Regions from separate parts of the Shewanella sp. ENK2 genome, predicted to be linked through region 1. Evidence: predicted binding sites of a transcription regulator. Region 1 holds the regulator's gene; each other region holds the start of a gene.
The links. The regulator LexA, encoded in region 1, represses DNA repair genes until DNA is damaged. The targets are predictions, from matches to a motif close to TACTGTATNNNNATACAGTA.
Positions count from the first base shown of each region.

Region 2: dinB (DNA polymerase IV) is a predicted target of LexA. The motif match lies at 1,713-1,732, and genes of this name have one in related genera.
Region 3: recA (recombinase RecA) is a predicted target of LexA. The motif match lies at 1,730-1,749, and genes of this name have one in related genera.
Region 4: ACGEDC_RS19205 (LexA family protein) is a predicted target of LexA. The motif match lies at 2,460-2,479, and genes of this name have one in related genera.

Region 1 is NZ_CP171406.1:2,119,335-2,124,467, forward strand. Features, by position in the region: gene ctaD (cytochrome c oxidase subunit I) at 1-861, opposite strand, end outside; gene coxB (cytochrome c oxidase subunit II) at 871-2,430, opposite strand; gene ACGEDC_RS09435 (cell division inhibitor SulA) at 2,870-3,376, opposite strand; gene lexA (transcriptional repressor LexA) at 3,373-3,990, opposite strand; gene plsB (glycerol-3-phosphate 1-O-acyltransferase PlsB) at 4,400-5,133, shown strand, end outside.
Region 2 is NZ_CP171406.1:743,390-748,522, reverse strand. Features, by position in the region: gene nqrM ((Na+)-NQR maturation NqrM) at 1-144, shown strand, start outside; gene bfr (bacterioferritin) at 534-1,004, shown strand; gene bfr (bacterioferritin) at 1,017-1,484, shown strand; gene dinB (DNA polymerase IV) at 1,798-2,877, shown strand; gene ACGEDC_RS03395 (aminoacyl-histidine dipeptidase) at 2,971-4,431, opposite strand; gene ACGEDC_RS03390 (M17 family metallopeptidase) at 4,672-5,133, shown strand, end outside.
Region 3 is NZ_CP171406.1:627,077-632,209, reverse strand. Features, by position in the region: gene mutS (DNA mismatch repair protein MutS) at 1-1,414, opposite strand, end outside; gene recA (recombinase RecA) at 1,835-2,893, shown strand; gene alaS (alanine--tRNA ligase) at 3,222-5,133, shown strand, end outside.
Region 4 is NZ_CP171406.1:4,398,055-4,403,187, reverse strand. Features, by position in the region: gene ACGEDC_RS19215 (YgjV family protein) at 1-486, opposite strand, end outside; gene ACGEDC_RS19210 (Y-family DNA polymerase) at 771-2,027, opposite strand; gene ACGEDC_RS19205 (LexA family protein) at 2,031-2,438, opposite strand; gene ACGEDC_RS19200 (hypothetical protein) at 2,871-3,290, shown strand; gene ACGEDC_RS19195 (glutaredoxin family protein) at 3,416-3,736, opposite strand; gene ACGEDC_RS19190 (TonB-dependent copper receptor) at 4,089-5,133, shown strand, end outside.

The DNA of each region.
Region 1 (5,133 bases):
AAAGGTGGGAATAATGGCCGAGATAATCCCGAACGATGGCAAAATCATGATGTAGACTTCAGGGTGACCGAAGAACCAGAAAATATGCTGGAACATGACGGGATCACCGCCACCTGCGGCATCAAAGAAACTGGTACCAAAGTATTTATCGGTTAATACCATGGTAACCGCACCTGCAAGTACGGGCATCACCGCAATCAGCAAGAATGCAGTAATGAGCCATGTCCATACAAATAATGGCAACTTCATCCAAGTCATGCCTGGTGCACGCATATTAACAATGGTCACGACCACGTTAATTGCGCCCATAATCGAACTGATCCCCATGATATGCACCGAGAAAACAAATAGTGCAGTGCTATCAGGGCTATAGGTTGTTGATAGCGGTGCATAGAAAGTCCAGCCAAAGTTAGGGCCGCCGCCTTCCATAAACAACGAACTCAACAGAATCGCGAAGGCAAATGGTAAGATCCAAAAGCTCCAATTATTCATTCGAGGCAGTGCCATATCAGGTGCACCAATCATCATTGGGATCAGCCAGTTGGCTAACCCTGTGAAGGCGGGCATGACGGCACCAAATACCATAATAAGACCGTGTACTGTGGTCATTTGGTTAAAGAAGTTAGGGTCAACTAACTGTAAGCCTGGCTGAAATAGTTCTGCGCGAATGACCATTGCCATCGCACCACCAGTGAGGAACATAATAAAACTGAACCATAAATACATAGAACCAATGTCTTTATGGTTAGTGGTTAATATCCAGCGCATGATGCCTTTCGGCGCGCCATGATGGTGATCATCATGGCCGTCATGAGAATGTTCATCATGAGCTGGGGTAGTATCTTGTGTAATTGTGCTCATCTGTATCCCTTACTTTCCATGACCAACAACATCGGTGGCTTGAACAGCATCACCAGTATTATTTCCCCAAGCATTTCGCTCATACGTCACAACAGCTGCGAGTTGCTGAGGTGAGAGTATGGAGCTAAATCCTTGCATTGCTGTACCAGGTTGGCCATTGATAACCACTTCAAGGTGTCCTTCAACAGGCCCCATGACTAACGGACTGCCCACTAATGCAGGGAAAGCGCCAGGTAAACCTGTACCAGCGGCTTGGTGACATGCAGCGCAGCTGCTGAGGTAAACTTGCTCACCCATTGCCATCAGCTCATCCATAGATAGGTCATCCATAACAACGTCAGGTGTTGCTTCTTCAACGACGTCAGCAACCACTTGTTCTACCTCAGGTTGTGTCGCTGGTAACTCAGCAGGCAAAGTGACAGGCGTTGGTTTATCACTTGCATCGCTAGGTGCCCCACCAGAGTTCACATCAGCAGCTTGAACCACATCACCAGAATCATTACCCCAAGCGTTTCGCTCGTAGGTCACAACAACTGCAATTTCTGTTGCAGTAAGCTGTTTCGCGAAGGCTTGCATGGCAGTACCAGGCTGGCCGTTGACGACAATATCAATGTGGCCAGCAACTGACCCTTTAATGATTGGGCTGCCGATAAGAGATGGGAATACACCAGGTAATCCTGCACCATTTGGTTGGTGACAAGCGGCACATCGGCCCATGTAAACTTGTTCACCTTGAGCCATCAACTCATCAAAGGTCAGGGTTTGCGACAGTGACGCTTCGGCCGCGGCTTTTGCATCAGCAGTTAGTTGTTTTTGATCTTTTAGCCATTGCTCAAAGTCTGCTTCAGAAACGGCTTCAACTACCACCGGCATGAATCCGTGGTCTTTACCACACAACTCAGCACATTGGCCTCGGTAGGTACCAACCTTATCAATCTTGGTCCAAGCTTCATTAATAAAACCTGGGTTAGCATCTTTTTTCACCGCAAATGCAGGAACCCACCAAGAGTGAATCACATCATCTGAAGTCATTAAAAAGCGTACTTTACGATTGATTGGCAGAACGAGGGGCTTATCGACTTCTAGTAGGTAAGTTTCAGTTTTCGTTTCTGTCCCAGTAATTTGATCGGCAGGGGTGGAAAGTAAACTGTAAAACTCGACGTCTTCATTAAAATAGCTGTAATGCCATTTCCATTGAGAGCCGGTTACTTTGATAGTTAACTCCGCATCACTTGGGTCTTCCATAGCAATGAGGGTTTTTGTGGCAGGAATTGCCATACCAATGAGGATAAGAAACGGCACGACAGTCCATGCTATTTCCACTTTGGTACTATCATGGAAATCAGCAGGTACTGCACCCTTTGATTTTCTATGATAAATCATGGAGTAAATCATGATTCCAAATACCACAACACCAATAGCACAACAGATATAAAGAATGATCATATGGAGGTCGTAAACCTTACCACTGATCTCTGTTACCCCTTGGGTCATGTTAAGCGGCATATCAGCCGCTGCAAGCGGCACTGCAAAAAACAGCACCATTAATCCATACAACAATCGCTTCACAAGACTACTCCTCTGCCAATTGCGATTTGCAATAACAACAAGGAAAAGTCACACAGTAATACTCTGCTCTATGCAAACTTTTCTATTCCCGAAAAAGTTTGATCACTTCAAAGCACACGGTGGCAGTGAGTATTAATACTCGATTATTCTATTGGGTTTTGGTGGCCACACTTGTACCTAATACTGAACTTTTCAATTCTTAAATTGACGCTTTTTATTCAAGGCTTTCTATACCGCATGGTACCAGCACAATCTTTACAGCGTTTTATCACTTATGTTCATTTTTACCACTAAGAGAGGTCAATAAATGTTACTCCCTTGTTAACTACATTACTTGGAGATTAAATATTGATCAAGATCACTTTATCATCTAATTTGCTGAAAAAAGGCGCAAAAAAAGCCCGTCACCGAAATGAAGGGCTTTTTTAGCAAATAGACTTTAGTGAAATGCAGATAAATTCAATTGGGTTGCAGTCACAGGATTACTGGCGTTTAATTGGTCATCACGTAAGTGAGTATTTACATCTTCAATAATGACACCTTGCGCTAAGGCGCTTTTAGCGACTAATTGAATGCGACGATTATCACGAGCATCTAATGGGGTTGTCCATGTAATGACTGCGCTGGATGTACCACTTGTGAGTGCTTTTTCCATTGCCCACAGTGTTTCGACTTCATCTTTAGTGTGAACCAGTAATACACGGTCCATTCTGACATTGGCGTTCGCTAGAATTTGTTTGTAACCAATGTGAGGCGGATTAATCAGTACAATCCATCGCCCTTGTTGACTTAATACGGCTAACTGGCCGCATAGCTGAGTTAATTCAGTTAACCCTTGGTTAGCTGTTTGTTTGGTTTCGATACCTTGCTTTACTGGCGCAGCTGCTGATGCCATGTCCATCCATAAACCTGGGTGACGTGGTGCATTACCTATTAATGTGTTCATAACCAACCTCCATTACGGATAACGCCAACAGCGAGCCCTTCAATCGTAAGGCTTTGGCATGTTAAATCGACTTTTATCGGCGAGTACTGCTCGTTTTCTGCATGCAGATAAACAACGTTGCCTTTCTTTTCAAAACGCTTCACAGTGACATCATCATCAACACGGGCAACAACGACTTGACCATTTTTAGCTTGCTGCATTTTGTGAACCGCTAATAAGTCGCCTTCAATAATGCCAATATCCTTCATACTGTCGCCACGAACACGTAGTAAGAAATTAGCATTGGGTTTAAACATTTCAGGATCAACTTGAAAGTATTGTTCAACATGTTCTAACGCCAAAATTGGTTCACCAGCCGCAACCTGACCAATCAGTGGTAAGCCTTCTTCGACTTCCTCTTCTTCTTGGACCATACGGATACCGCGAGAGGTACCTGGAATAATTTCAATGCAACCTTTTTTAGCGAGTGCTTTTAAATGTTCTTCTGCAGCATTAGCACTTTTAAAGCCTAATCTAGTGGCAATTTCTGCACGAGTTGGTGGCATTCCTGTCTCGGCAATATTGCATTTAATTAATTCTAGAATTTCAGCTTGTCGTGGCGTTAAAGGTCTCATGTTGATTCCTGTCTTTTTATACAGTGACTGTCATTATATACAGTATCTTTGGTCGCGCAAGTATTAACCAACATTTTTTGCTGATAAAGCAATAGATATGAATTTTTATCGAAGTTTTTAGTTATTTAAAGGTTATTAAATCAGTGGTTTATTGTTTTTGTGGGTCGTCGGTAAATTAGTGTGTTTTATTATTTATGACTTAAGGCAATAAGCCAAAAAGTACTGGATACCGTCTATTTATACAGTACTGTACCTAAATGTTTTGCTACTTACTAAGTGATTGATACTTGATGTTAGAACCAACAAAACTTGCTACTTAAATGTTAACTAGATTTACCGAGGTTAGTGTAACTGAATGATATTCTGGTATCCTATGCGCAATAAATCGTTGTTGATAATGCGAAGACCCATGCTAAAACCAGATTCTATCATTGCTAAATCATTACGTTGGATTCAGAAATTAATGGTACACAGTGTTGTTGTGCCTGAAGATCCGTTCGCTGACCTTAACTTAGATCCTGACAAGCCAGTGGTCTATGTGATGAAAACGGAGTCGCTGAGTGATATTGCTGCCTTACATGAAATGACAGCTAAATATAACTTGCCAAGTCCGTATGAACGGTTAGATGTTGATGGTTTCAATACCCCTAGAATTGTGTGTGTGGAAGGGCGTAAACCCTTGTTTGGTAAGCGCCATAGTAGCGATAAATTTGTAGCAAACTTTACTAAGTTGCTCGAATTACACCAAAAGAACAAAGAGCTCGACATCCAGCTTGTTCCTGTAAGCCTATATTGGGGTCGTATCCCTGGTAAAGAAGACGACACCATGACCGCTGCGGTTTTTGAGCGTGAAAACCCAACATGGTTACGTAAATGGTTAATGATTCTATTTTTAGGTCGCCATAACTTCATTCAATTTTCTAATGCCATGTCGCTGCGTTATATGGCTGATGAACACGGTACAGATGTCAGTATTGCGCATAAGCTTATCCGTGTGGCTCGTGTGCATTTTCGCCGTCAACGTAAAGTGATGACAGGGCCTCAGCTTCCTAATCGTCAAGCGATGTTCAATTCGCTGTTAAAGTCAGAATCCATCAAGCGTGCCATTCAAGAAGAAGCCGTTAACAAAAAAATACCCGAAGA
Region 2 (5,133 bases), 1.4 Mb from region 1:
AAAGCTGTAGAAGGTAGTTGCGGTGGTCTTGGTGTTCTTGGCATCGAAAAAGCTTGTGACTGCGATGATCCGTGCGATAAAAGAAAACGTCGAATGGCGGAATCTGAGCGTGAAGCTAAGCTAAATCAGAACCGTATTATTTAACCTGTATCTCATCGCGATACTCAAAGCGACTTAGCGGATCTAGGTTAATTAAATAGCCCAATGAGGTTTATCTCATTGGGCTTTTTTATGTCTGAAATAGTTTGTCATCTCATTCGATACAAAATTTACAAAAATCTTTTTAGGTAACATTTTACGATTATTCTGTGATCAAGCGCATGTAGCGTTTTAGTATTTTTAACCTATAACCGTGATTCCGTTGAAGTTAACGGTATTTAAACTGAAGTGAAACTAGTTAATAACCTAAGTTGTAATGATAATGATTATCACTAACCAAGTGCATGATTTTAAAGGGTATTTGTAATTAATGAACGTATGTACTATCCTGTTGGAAATTGATCCAGATCAATCTTGAATTAAAGGACAGAATTATGAAAGGCCACCCTAAAGTAATTAGTCAGCTGAATAAAGTGCTGACGTGTGAGTTAACTGCCATTAACCAGTATTTCCTACATGCACGCATGTTCAAACATTGGGGTTTAGAAAACCTGAATGAAAAAGAATACAAGAAATCGATTCAAGATATGAAGCATGCCGACAAGCTAATTGAGCGCGTGTTATTTCTGGAAGGATTACCCAATTTACAGCAACTCGATAAGTTACGTATTGGTGAGCATTGTGAAGAGATGCTTGATTGTGACGAGCAAGCGTTAACCGAGCAGCTTGTCGTACTGAAAGAAACCATCAAGTTGTGTGAAGCAGAGCGTGACTATGTGAGTCGTGATCTACTTGAAGATTTACTCGAAGATGAAGAAGAACATCTTGATTGGATTGAGTCTCAAAAAGAACTCATCAATCAAACAGGTATTCAAAATTACCTTCAATCACAAATTAAAGATTAATAGGAATTTAACATGAAAGGTCATCCAGAAGTTATTGCAGCGCTAAACGCACTATTAACCGGTGAATTGTCGGCGATGGATCAATATTTTGTTCATGCTCATATGTATGAAGATTGGGGATTTGATGAGTTATACACTCGTATTCTTCATGAATCAGACGATGAAAAAGCGCATGCTGCCAAGTTAGTACAACGTATTTTATTCTTAGAAGGTACTCCAGACGTTGCGAGTCGTGAAGCACTCAACATCGGTAAAGATGTTGAAGAGATGCTGAAAAATGATTTGAACTACGAGTATGCCGTTGCTGATCATTTACGTGAAGTCATTGCACTTTGTGAAGAAAAAGAAGATTTCCAAACTCGTGAAATCTTAGAAGTATTATTAGATGATACTGAATCAGATCATATGTACTGGTTAGAAAAACAAATTCGACTGATTGATCGTGTTGGATTACAGAACTATTTACAGACGAAAATGTAAAAAGTCACTGGTATTAACAAGCCCAACAATGTTGGGCTTTTTTGTTTTTGTACCAAGTTACTTGGTGAAAAGGTCACTATAAAAGGGCTTAGATAAAAAATGTGTAACAGACTCCTCCGTAACTAAATCACCATGTTAAATCGCAAACGCTTGTTGAAATTAGCTAATTTCGGTTCATTGATAAGCAGATTTGATTCAAATATCAGTGTTACTAGTGTTATTACACGGTACTGTTTATTTATACAGTGATTTTATCCACCTGCTATGATAAATTAATTAATCAGTTAATGAGCTAGAAAGAGCTTGCTTGAAAATGGTCCGTAAAATTATTCATATCGACATGGATTGTTATTTTGCAGCGGTGGAGATGAGAGACTTTCCAGAATTGCGTGGCAAACCCATAGCTGTGGGTGGCAGAAGCGATCGCAGGGGCGTGATCAGCACGTGTAATTATGAAGCTCGCCAGTTTGGTGTGCGCTCTGCTATGTCGAGTTATCAGGCGTTAAAATTATGCCCAGATCTCACTTTAGTGCCAGGTCGAATGGATGTCTATAAATCAATTTCCGTACAAATTAGAGCTATCTTTCATCGCTATACCGATTTAGTTGAACCTTTATCTTTAGATGAAGCCTATCTAGATGTCACGGACTGTCATGCCCACAAGGGCAGTGCCACTTTAATTGCTAAGGCGATTCGTCAAGAAATACTCGATGAAACCGGGTTAACAGCATCAGCAGGTGTTGCGCCCATTAAGTTTCTTGCCAAAATTGCTTCAGATTTAAATAAGCCCAATGGGCAGTATGTTATCCCTCCTGAAGATATTAACGCCTTCGTAAAGCCATTAACGCTGAATAAAATTCCTGGCGTGGGTAAAGTGACCTCGGCAAAGCTAGCCGCCCTTGGTCTAACAACTTGTGAAGACGTGCAACATTACCCAAGTGATAAACTGATTGCAGCATTTGGTAAATTTGGTCGAGTTCTGATTGAACGTGCGCAAGGTATCGACAATCGGACAATCAGCCCCAATCGAGTCAGGAAATCGGTCGGAGTTGAAACCACACTGGCACAAGATATTTTTACGCTTGATCAGTGCAATAATGTTATGCCGCAGTTAATTCAAGAACTCATTGCTCGAGTTCACCGCAGTGCAAAGGATAGGCAAATTCATAAGCAAGTGGTTAAGCTCAAGTTTAATGATTTTAAACAGACCACGATTGAACACCGTAGTGATGAAATATCATTGAACCTCTTTCATGATTTATTAAGCCAAGCTCTAGCGCGAGCAAATGGCAGGGGGATTCGTCTAGTCGGCGTGTCGGTCGGATTAGCTGATATTGAAATTGATACCAAAGATAAACAGTCGAACACTGAACAACTTGATTTAAACTTTTAAGCTGATGCGTATTTTACTGACTACTCGCTTCGCTTAAATGAAAAAGGCTGCCCTTCTCAATGAGAATGGCAGCCTTTTTGACGTTTTTACGAGTTAGTCTTTTGCTGGAATACGTTCAAGTACTGCAAGCAGTAACTCCCAGTATTGTCCAACGGTTGTGATATTAACCATTTCATCAGGACTATGCGGGAAGCGAATTGTAGGACCAATAGATACCATATCCATAGTCGGGTAAGGTTCTTTAAACAGACCACATTCAAGACCTGCGTGGATCACCATGATCGTAGGGTCTTTTTTATAAATGTCGTTATAAGTGTCACGAACTATCGCCATTACAGGTGAGTTATTATCAGGTTTCCAGCCAGGGTATGCGCCTGAAAGTTCGATACTTGCGCCTGATAAGTTAGCTAATGCTGTTAACTGAGTTTCGATTTCTTCACGACCGGAGTTTATTAACGAGCGGATAAGGCATAGGACTTCTACAGACTCATTTTCAGTGTTGATAACACCGACATTCAGTGATGTTTCTGTTACGCCTTCAACTTCATCACTCATACGCATAACGCCATTCGGGCAAGCATGAAGTAAGTCAATTAAGGTATTCTGCGCTTCTTCGCCGATGACCTTTTCTGGTGTCTCGATTGATTCAAGTGTCAGTAACATGTCAGGATCGGCAATCGATAGCTCTGCACGTACTAAGGCTTGGAACTCAGTAATCGCTTGTTCAAGTTTTATTTGGTTTTCGCTAGGTAACATAAAGCTGATATTCGCTTCACGAGGAATCGCATTACGTAATGAACCACCAGTAAAGTTGACTAATTCAAGTGCTAAATCGTCCGCATAAACGAATAGGAATCGTGCTAATAATTTATTCGCATTACCACGACCTAAATGAATGTTCACACCAGAGTGACCACCTTTAAGTCCCGACAAGGTTAATTTGAAGCTGGCATTGGTTTGCTCAGGGGCTTGCCACGACATCGGCACGCTTATTTGCGCATCGACACCGCCAGCGCAACCCATATAAATTTCGCCTTCCTGTTCAGAATCGGTATTAATTAAAATATCAGCATCAAGCATGCCTGCTTCGAGTCCAAAAGCGCCGGTCATGCCAGCTTCTTCATCAATAGTTAACAAGACTTCTAATGGGCCGTGTTTAATGTCATCAGCACCTAACACTGCAAGAGCTGATGCCATACCGATACCATTATCTGAGCCCAATGTGGTGCCGTTAGCTTTTACCCATTCACCATCGACATAGGCTTCAATAGGGTCTTTTTCAAAATCATGAACTTTGTCTGCATTCTTTTGCGGCACCATATCAATATGGGCTTGAAGTACTACGACTTTTCTATTTTCCATGCCTGGGTAGGCTGGTTTTTTGATGATAAGGTTACCGACCTTATCTTCAATAACGCTAAGATTTTTTGATTTTGCCCACTGTTGAATGTGTGCACTTAAAGCATGTTCAAACTTTGATGGATGCGGGATAGAACAAATTTGTTCGAACCATTGCCATAGTGGCTGAGGGTATAATTGATTAATCGCTGTCACGGAGACTCCCTTATAGTTATGAGGTGGGAATAGATGAACCACAGTTTACCATAATGAATTGTACAGACAGTGATCTGGGTGATTTGATTGTTCGAAACCTGACTAAAATCTGTAAATAAATATTAACCATTTTACAGAGTAAAAATATGTACTTTGCTCACTTATAGCCGCTATTATCAATGGATATAAAGCGCACTTAATTTCTCATACCTTACATAATAAAAATCAAAAGGAAGGCTCATGTTGCAAGCAAATGTTGTCGATGTAAAAAATGAAGATGCGATATTTGAAGGACAAGGCTGGGATGCCGTCATTGTTATCACCACTGACTTAAATGACATCAAACAAGATGAAATTAAATTGTTAGCCAGTCACGGCAAACAAATTGATAACCGTATTGGCCAAAGTGCCACCTTATTATTTGCTCCGGGGTTAGCGGGTGGAAGGTTAATCATTTCCCCTGTAAGTGCAGCGTCTAATGAATACAGTGATGTTAGCGTGTTTGCTAAAGCGGCGAGAGAAGGACTTGCTATTGCAAAAAGTGCAGGCGCAGTTAAACCGTTATTAGTTGTTAATCAACAAAACCAAAGCCGCTACCAATATGCTCAACAAGTGTCAGCTTTAGCTTGTGGTCAAGAGTTATGGCAATCACTAGAGTTAAGAGAGGCGACTCAAGCTGAAGGGCAATCTGTACAAGCATCA
Region 3 (5,133 bases), 1.5 Mb from region 1:
TGTAGCCGACCTTTAAGGTATTGATGCCTGTTTGTTCTTTTTCACGGTTTTCTAATTGTACTAGATAATCAGATGCCCCTTCACTTAGGCCACGCCATTCATCTAGTTGTGCGTTGTAACCCGCTTTAATTACGCCGCCATCACGGATAAGCATAGGCGGATTATCGACAATCGCATTTTCCAATAGCTGTTGCTGCTCTGGAAACTCGCCTAATAAATTGGCTAGACGTTGGAGTTCACTTTGTTGACAGTGACCTAAAGTTTGCTGAATTTCAGGTAATAAAGCCAACGCCTGGCGAAGACGGGCAAAATCTCGTGGGCGTGCGCTGCGAATAGCTAGCCTCGCCATGATACGTTCGATATCGCCAAGGGCTTTTAATTGCTGGTGTAAATCTGCATATAACCCCGTATCAATTAACTCAGCAACTGCTTGTTGCCTTTGGCTAATATGCTGTTGGTCACGCAGCGGTTGGTGGATCCATCGCTGCAACATACGACTTCCCATCGGCGTCGCTGTCTTATCGAGTACCCAAGCTAAGGTATTATCACGTGAACCAGATAAATTAATAGTAAGCTCTAAGTTTCGGCGGGTGGCAGCATCAAGAATGATAGTATCAGCCTGATTAAACATGGTGATGCTATTAATATGAGGCAAAGCTGTTTTTTGTGTGTCTTTGACATATTGCATTAAGCAGCCAGCTGCTTGAAGCGAAAGCCTAGCATTTGTAATACCAAATCCATGAAGATCTTTGGTACCAAATTGCTCTAGAAGTAATTGAATGCTGGTATCGTAATCAAACTCCCATTCAGGTCTTCGACGTATGCCTTTGCGATTTTCAATTAATTGGCGGTCAAGTAAATCTTCACTGTAGAGCAATTCTGCAGGACTGGTACGTTGCAGTTCAGCTTCCAGTGTTTCTTCATTTTCAAGTTCAACAATAACAAATCGACCAGACGAAACATCTAAAGTCGCGTAGCCAAATCCACTCTTACCCTGATATACCGCAGCAAGTAAGTTATCCTGCTTTTCTTGTAGTAAGGCCTCGTCGGTTAAGGTACCTGGGGTAACAATTCTTACAACTTTACGCTCAACTGGTCCTTTACTTGTAGCAGGGTCACCGACTTGTTCACAAATAGCGACAGATTGACCAATTTGAACCAATTTTGCGAGGTAACCTTCAACGGCGTGGTAGGGAAGCCCTGCCATGGGAATCGCGTTACCACCACTTTTTCCACGTGCAGTTAATGAGATACCTAACAGTTCAGATGCCAGCTTAGCGTCTTCATAAAATAATTCATAAAAGTCTCCCATACGATAAAACAACAGCATTTCAGGATGCTGTGCTTTCAGCGTTAAATACTGGCGCATCATGGGAGTGTGCTTTTCTAAATTTGGGTCTTCATTTACGGTCATTAAGTGATTGCTCTTACTTTATTTTGAATTAGGCTAAGTCTGGGTCAATATAGGCGGTCATCTTAACAACAATTGATTTGATACCCAATAGAATCGCAACGATGCTATGCCGTCTTGCCCTTGTTTACTGATTTTTTGAACAATACTTATTGTTGTAAACTCAAGTATTTACCCAACCTAGAAGTACTGTATACAGTGGTTTTGTTTGTCTGCTATTTATCGTTATTAATATATTATTGTTATTAACTGTATGATTTTTAATGTGTAAATAATAGTAAGGTAAAAAAAGGAAAAAAATTATACAGTAACTATTGATACTGTATGATTATACAGTATACTGAGCTCATATTACGAAACAGACAAATTTATTCGTTACCAAGTTCGTTATTCGAACTGAGTCACCTTAAAGGGATAAAGAGAATGAAAGCAGATCCAAATAAAGAGAAAGCGCTGAATGCTGTATTAGGTCAAATTGAAAAGCAATTTGGTAAAGGTTCAATCATGAAGTTGGGCGCTGATCGCACAATGGATGTTGAAACCATTTCTACAGGTTCGCTTTCGTTGGATGTTGCCTTAGGTGCTGGTGGTTTACCAATGGGACGTATCGTTGAAATTTACGGTCCAGAATCATCGGGTAAAACAACGTTAACACTTGAAGTTATTGCTGCAGCACAACGTGAAGGCAAAACGTGTGCGTTTATTGATGCTGAGCATGCTCTAGACCCTATCTATGCAAAAAATCTAGGTGTCGATATTGATAACCTATTATGTTCACAACCTGATACTGGTGAGCAAGCGCTTGAAATCTGTGATGCGCTAACACGTTCAGGTGCTGTTGATGTAATTATTGTCGATTCTGTTGCAGCATTAACACCAAAAGCTGAAATTGAAGGTGAAATTGGTGATTCTCATATGGGCCTTGCCGCACGTATGATGAGCCAAGCAATGCGTAAGCTTGCAGGTAACTTAAAACAGTCAAATACGCTACTTATTTTCATTAACCAAATTCGTATGAAAATTGGTGTTATGTTTGGTAACCCTGAAACCACAACGGGTGGTAATGCACTTAAATTCTACGCTTCTGTACGTTTAGATATTCGTCGTACAGGTGCTATTAAAGACGGCGATGCTGTCGTAGGTAACGAGACTCGAGTAAAGGTCGTTAAAAATAAAATTGCAGCGCCATTTAGACAAGCTGAATTCCAAATTCTTTACGGTAAAGGTATTAACCGTACTGGTGAGCTCGTTGATTTAGGTGTAGCACACAAGCTGGTTGAGAAAGCTGGTGCTTGGTACAGCTACCAAGGCAACAAGATTGGTCAAGGCCGCGCAAATGCGGGGAAATACCTAGTTGAAAACCCTGCAGTAGCAGAAGAAATTGAAGCAAATTTACGTCAAATGCTATTAAGCACTGAAAAAGAAGCGGCACCAGCTGAGTCGGATGAAAACATCGATTTAGAAACAGGTGAAGTGTTCTAATCACGTTTTAACAGTAATGAAAATAACTATCGCGGTCGACATGAGTCGGCCGCGATTTTTTTGTAAGTGCTCTATTAACTGTCATATGTGATCGAACGCCGCGCGTAAGGAAATGACTTCATTAAAGACGTCATTTAGCTCGTATTACGGCACAGATTATTAAAAACCAATTAACCGATTGCAGTAATCGCCCCTCATAGCAAGAAAATCGCTAATCTAAATACGCTTGGATCTCGCACCTTCAGTTTGTTTAAGTATATAATGTTGCCAATTTAAAGCTGATATTCAGCTTCATGATAAATAGAATTTATCCATTTAGGGCGATTTCATGTTTCAGACCACCACAGAATTAAGAAGCGCATTTTTAGCGTATTTTGGTAACAACGGACACCAAGTTGTCGACAGTAGCTCGTTAGTACCACATAACGATCCAACGTTATTATTTACAAATGCGGGTATGAACCAATTTAAAGAAGCTTTTCTAGGATTGGAAAATCGTGGTTATTCACGTGCAACGACATCGCAACGTTGTGTTCGTGCTGGTGGTAAGCATAATGACTTAGATAATGTAGGTTACACCGCCCGTCACCATACTTTCTTTGAAATGTTAGGTAATTTTAGTTTTGGTGATTACTTTAAAGAAGAAGCCATTTCATATGCGTGGAACTTCTTAACCCAAACACTGAAATTACCAACAGAAAAACTTTGTGTCACTATTTACGATACTGATGACGAAGCCTTTGAAATCTGGAATAAGAAAATCGGTGTTGCTGCTGAAAATATTATTCGTATTGGTGATAACAAAGGCGCTCCTTATGCCTCTGACAACTTCTGGCAAATGGGTGATACAGGTCCTTGTGGTCCATGTTCAGAGATCTTTTATGATCATGGCGAGCACATTTGGGGCGGCCGCCCTGGTACACCAGAAGAAGATGGCGATCGCTTCATTGAAATCTGGAATATCGTTTTCATGCAGTACAACCGTCAAGCTGACGGTGAAATGAAACCGCTACCAAAACCTTCAGTAGATACCGGTATGGGAATTGAGCGTATTGCAGCTATCATGCAAGGCGTTCACTCAAACTACGAAATTGATATTTTCCAAGCGTTAATCAAAGAAGCGGCGGAAATTATTGGGGTTGAAGATCTAGAAAATAAATCACTGCGCGTAATTGCTGACCATATTCGTTCTTGTTCATTCTTAATTGCTGATGGTGTGATGCCGTCGAATGAAGGCCGTGGTTATGTATTGCGTCGTATCATTCGTCGTGCAGTGCGTCACGGTAATAAATTAGGTGCAACCGATACGTTCTTCTTTAAATTACTGCCTACCCTAATTGAAGTCATGGGCGATGCGGGTAAAAGTTTGGTTGAAGCTAAAGCGATTATTGAAAAATCGTTAAAAGCTGAAGAAGAACAATTTGCCAGAACACTAGAGCGTGGCTTAGGTATTTTAGATGCAGCGTTAAACGAGTTAGATACTAACGTTTTAGATGGTGAAACAGCCTTTAAACTTTACGATACCTATGGTTTCCCAGTGGATCTAACAGCTGACGTCTGTCGTGAACGTGATATTACCGTTGATGAAGCCGGTTTCGAAGCTGCGATGGCTGAGCAAAGAAGCCGTGCACAAGCTGCTGGTAATTTTGGTACTGATTATAATACTGGTCTTAAAATCGAAGGTGAAACTGAGTTTTGTGGTTACACCGAATTAAACGGTGAAGGCAGTGTTTCTGCAATTTATGTTGGTGGTGAATCAGTCGAGACGTTAGCAGCAGGTCAAGAAGCGGTAATCGTATTAGATAACACGCCTTTTTATGCTGAGTCAGGTGGTCAGGTAGGTGATAAAGGCTTACTTTCAATTGGCGAAAATGTTTTTGAAGTTGCTGATACGCAAATCTTTGGTCAAGCATTTGGTCACGAAGGTAAGTTAACGGCAGGTACATTGACTGTAGGCCAAAAAGTCACTGCAGAAGTGGATAAGAAATTACGCCACCGTACACAGTTAAATCACTCGGTGACTCATTTATTACATGCCGCCCTTCGTAATGTTTTAGGTACTCACGTAAATCAAAAGGGATCTTTAGTTAACCCTGAGCGTTTACGTTTTGACTTTGCGCACTTTGAAGCCGTAACTGCTGCAGAGCTCAAGCAAGTAGAAGATATGGTTAATACCCAAATCCGTCGTAACCATCAGCTAAAAACTGCTGTGATGGGTATTGATGAGGCAAAAGAGCAGG
Region 4 (5,133 bases), 2.3 Mb from region 1:
TATTGTCATCACTTGATATAAAATTCCAGACCATGACATCAAATATATTGAAAGCATTAAGTTCAATGCATTACTCACTAGCATAGCGGCGCGAAGTGCCGTTCCTTTACAATAAAATAGACTTATACTCATTACCACTGCTGCAAAAACTGCGCACCATTCACTCCAATGTTCTGCCCACATTACTCCTTGTAAAATCGCTACAGTAGAGAAGGTAACACTCATCATTAATGGCACGAATTCCGATTTCGTTGTATGGCCGAGTTGCTGGCAACAACGGAATCGAACCACATTTACAAGTTGATTCGCCATCCCAAGAAAGCTGCCTAGTAAGCCTAAGTGAATGGCTGTAAGAATGGATGCGAGCATATTGCCATGAATAAATTTGCAATCTTGTTTTTGGCTATTTGCCCACCAGCCGATAGCCATTGAAATGAAGCCTAGTAATTGCACAAAGAATAGTTGATTAAACGCAAACTCAGACACGCAGATGATACTCACTAAAAAATCGAAGGGCGTATTGTCTATATTTTCAGCAGCATTAATTTGATCTGAACGAGGTTTTCAGCTTTAGCCTTAATATTCAGCCTAAAAATAGTTATTTTCTGATTTAGTGTGCTTCAAAGGTGTAAGGTTTGTTTTTGATGGGTAATGGCTTTGTTTGTTATTTGTTGCACCCGTCAAGTTTGTGGTCGCTGTATACTATCCCGTTTTAATAACTACTCACGTCACTTCTTAATCGTTTTTCAACATTTCATTCAAACACTCACTTAACGACAACTGACCTTTGGGATATCTTGCCAACAGGTTGTGTATTGTGGGGTCAGTAGTTCTCTGCGCATATGCCATTTTCCAGTAATCCCTTGGGCGGCAACAAATATTGAGTCAGTGCCATAGCGCTGGTTAAGCTTATCGCAAACCTGCATGAGTGTCGGATCTTTGGCTGGAGTAAATAAGTCTCCCTGTAAATGCTGTACCGGAGAAAGGTCAATAAGACCAATGCCAATTTTGTAATACCGTGTATTTGGATTAAATAACTGACTCCCTATGGCTGTTGCATAACTAATGAGTTCGCATGTGTCATTGGTCGGAAATGCACAACGATAATGGTATTTAAAACCGGAAGGCTGCTCATCGTATGGAGAGTTTTTGGCAAAAATAAGTAGACTACTGGCTGCTGAACCTTGCTGCCTTGCTTTGGCGGCAGCGATGGCTGCATGTTTACTCAGGGCTTGCAGCAAAGATTCTCTATCAGTGATCCGCTGGCCAACACTGCGGGTGGAAAAAATTTGCTGCTTATCAGCTCTTGCGCTATCCCATCCTTTACATTGCTCGCCATTGAGCTCTCGCACCGTACGTTCTATTTCAATACTAAAATTTTTACGGGCGATCCCAGGTTGTAAGTTCGCTAATGCTAAAGCTGTATGAACCCCCATTGCCTGGAGTTTTTTACCTATTCTTGAGCCGATCCCCCAGACATCGGTGGCTTTCATGTTTGTTAGAATAGCGCGGCGTTCTTCATCGGACTCGATGCAGCAAACACCGTCATACCCAGCAAGCTTTTTGGCTGCGTGGTTGGCCACTTTAGCGAGTGTTAAGGTTTCGCCAATGCCAACACAAACCGCTAAACGCGTTTCTTTCCATACTGCTCTGCGAATAAGAGAGGCGTGATGGCTTAAACATGGAATTGCTGGGTAACTACGCTTAAAAGAGAGAAAAGATTCATCAATACTGTATATGTGCTGTTCGGGGGCGAAGCGACCAATGACATCCATCATGTTATGAGACAAAGAGGCATAAAGCTCATAATTAGAAGAAAGTGCAATAACCCCTAGTTTTTCACATTGATGTTTAACTTCAAAGTAAGGGCCAAATTTACCAATGCCTAATGCTTTAGCTTGACGGTTGGCCGCGACAATACAGCCGTCATTATTGGATAGGACAACAATAGGGCGTCCACGCCATTCAGGCCTAAACACTTGCTCTGCGCTGCAATAAAAAGAGTTGGCATCGACTAAGGCATACATGGGTTAACGACCCGACAATATTGGGCTTTGACGGTGACAACGTATTGAACGGATCACTACACCTTCAACAGTAAAGCTGTCATGTTCTTGAATCAGTACACTATGGTGATTGTCATTCGCTGATAATAATAATCGCCGCTGAGTATCAATTAATTTGCAGACGAAGCAGCCATTATAATTCGCCACAATAACATCGTGATTTTCCACATTAACATGGCGATCGACTATCAAAATGTCTTTATCAAAAATCCCTATCTTTTCCATTGAGTCGCCGCTGGCTTGACCGATAAATGTTGCGCTTGGGTGTTCAATCAATAGCTCATCTAAACTGAGTGGTAGCTGTCGATATTCAGCAGCAGGGGACTCAAAACCTGTAATGCCAGCACTGGCAAAAATAGGGATCACATTCATAAATCTCACATCACAAAAAATAACTGTATATTTATACAGTATTATAGTGCTCCCCGTACAATTGGCAATAATTTATCTAGTTTTGGCGGCTTTTTGAACGAAGTGTGCGTTTTGTGAACGGATTTTAGCTAGGAGCGACAGAGGTCATATTGATAAGTGAGTAATAGGTATAGCGACTTGATAAATAAACAGGTCAAGTTGTAGAAAATACTGCCAGCTTGAGAAGTTAACTTTCTGTTCAGCTTAGGTTTAGCAAAATTCATTACTATAACAGTCAGATAATGATTATTTACTGTCGCTTAATAATATGAAATATGTGCCTTCTAGTTGTTCTTTGTCTCAATGAGGCGCGAAATGGTAACTAATGAGTCAGTGAGATGGATAAGATAGTGTCAATTAACCGGGCACATAATTGATTAAATCGGAGTGAGTATGAAAAAATTAAAAACGATTACTGCATTTATTGCATTCAGTTTATTTTCAGTGGCTGCTAATGCCAGTTTTTCAACTCAGCAATCTGTGGTCATTCAAATAGACCAATCTATTGCCAACATCGATAGCGCTGTAAGCTGCTCAATAATTTACTCGCATACGCCGTTAGCGTCAGAAGCAGACTTTTATAAAGGCATGGTTTACGAGAACTATTCTAACCTAGTTGAGCAATTAGTATTAACAGGTCAGACAGAACAACAAGCAAGGCAAATTGCGATGGAAAAGGTTGTGAGCCAAGCTACGCATATGGAAACCTTAATAAAAGAGCAAAAAGCCGATGGCAACAAGGCGCAATTCACTCAGTTATTAAAAACCACAGCAGTGCAAAACCAGTGTGTTCACTATGCTAGTAATAACTAGTTAACGGTTTATTATCAATATCGGTAGTAATAACCGTACGAATAAAAATATACCCGGTCACCACAATTGGTGACCGGGTATATTTTTTAGCAATGCCCTTATTTAACAAGGTGCTAAGTAAATCGTTAATGCAGTGAAGAGACTATTTTATCCTGATTAAAGCCCCTGATAAGCGTGCCATTAACTTGCAATAAAGGGATCCCTTGGCCGTTTAATGCTTGATAACGTTCATTAGCACCGAAAGATTTCTCAATATCAAACTCTTGATAAGCAATGCCATTATCGTCAAAAAAGATACGTGCCTTTTGGCAGTACTTGCACCAAGCTGTTGCATACATAATAACTTCATTACTGGCGGCATAGGTGGCACGGATAGGCTCGACCGGTGATTGATTCCAGTGTTGGTAAGCGGCGTAAAGGACTAACAACACAAATAGCTTTTTCAATGAATACCTTCCATGGGCTCAATGGGCTTAAAAAATAATCGTAATTATATAAATATCGGGATGAAAATTAAACCGCTATTTCAACATGACTAAATAAGCGATTACGAATGAATAAAGTGGGGATAAGACAGTATTTATCTAGTGAATGTAAGCAATTAAATCATGCCAGATTCATATCTCTTTTAAGGATATTTTTTGCGGCAACAATATCAAATAAAAGCACTTTAAAATCAGTAGTGTGATTCGCATCAAATTAGCCTGTGACAGATTGTCGCACTGTCTACGCTTCTGATTGAGCAAAGCGAATTAATCTGCGAAAAAGTTCATAGATAAATAATAAATGGACGTTGTAATGAAATTTAATACTTCAATTTTAGCTGCGCTGATTGCGGCATCTTTAACGCCAAACTTGGCAATAGCAGATCATACTACAAAGACCTGTGATGGTGAGCAATGCGATGATTATATCGTTGTCACGGGTGAATTAATGAAAGAGCCATCTAAGGTTACTACCGATCCAAAAAAACCTCGCTTACCTTTACCTGCATACGATGGCGCAGGTTTCTTGAAAACGATACCAGGCTTTAGCATTAGTCGTAAGGGCGGCGCTGGTGGCGACCCTTCTTTGCGAGGAATGGGTGGTTCACGGGTCAGTATTGTTGATGATGGCCAACATGTTTACGGTACCTGCGGTGGCCGTATGGATCCTCCAACCGCATATATTTATCCTGAAGCCTATGACGCCATTACTGTCATTAAAGGACCGCAAACGGTTAAATATGGTCCAGTGGGCTCAGCCGGAACCGTTTTATTTGAAAAAGAGCGCCATAGCTTTGTAGAAAAAGACATGGAAGGCCGATTGAGTATGACAGGCGGCAGCTTTGGCCGAGAAGACTATTTGGTTGAAATGAAAGCTGGCACTGAGACGCATTATATTGACTTTGATATGAATAAATCCAAAAGCGATCACTATGAAGATGGCGATGGAAACACAATACAATCAAGTTATGATCGCAGTAATGTCAATGTGGCGCTTGGATGGACACCAGATGAAGATACCGTTGTTGAATTGGCCTATGGCAGTTCAAGTGGTGAAGCTGAATATGGAGACAGAGCAAATAAAGCACGCCAAATTGACAATGAAAACCTAACACTTTTAGCGAAACGAGACGTTAACTTATCATGGTTAAACAACGTCGAATTTCAATTTTATTCCAATGAAAACGATCACATCATGGATCAATTTGATCAAGGAGTAAATGCTGGTACCAATGTGCGCCGTGAGACTACAGGAGGGCATCTTTGGTTGGATCTAGCGTTGAGTGATAAGTGGGAAACCCAAATCGGTATCGATTATATGGACAGTGCACATGAAGGCAGAAGCATAGACAAGGAGT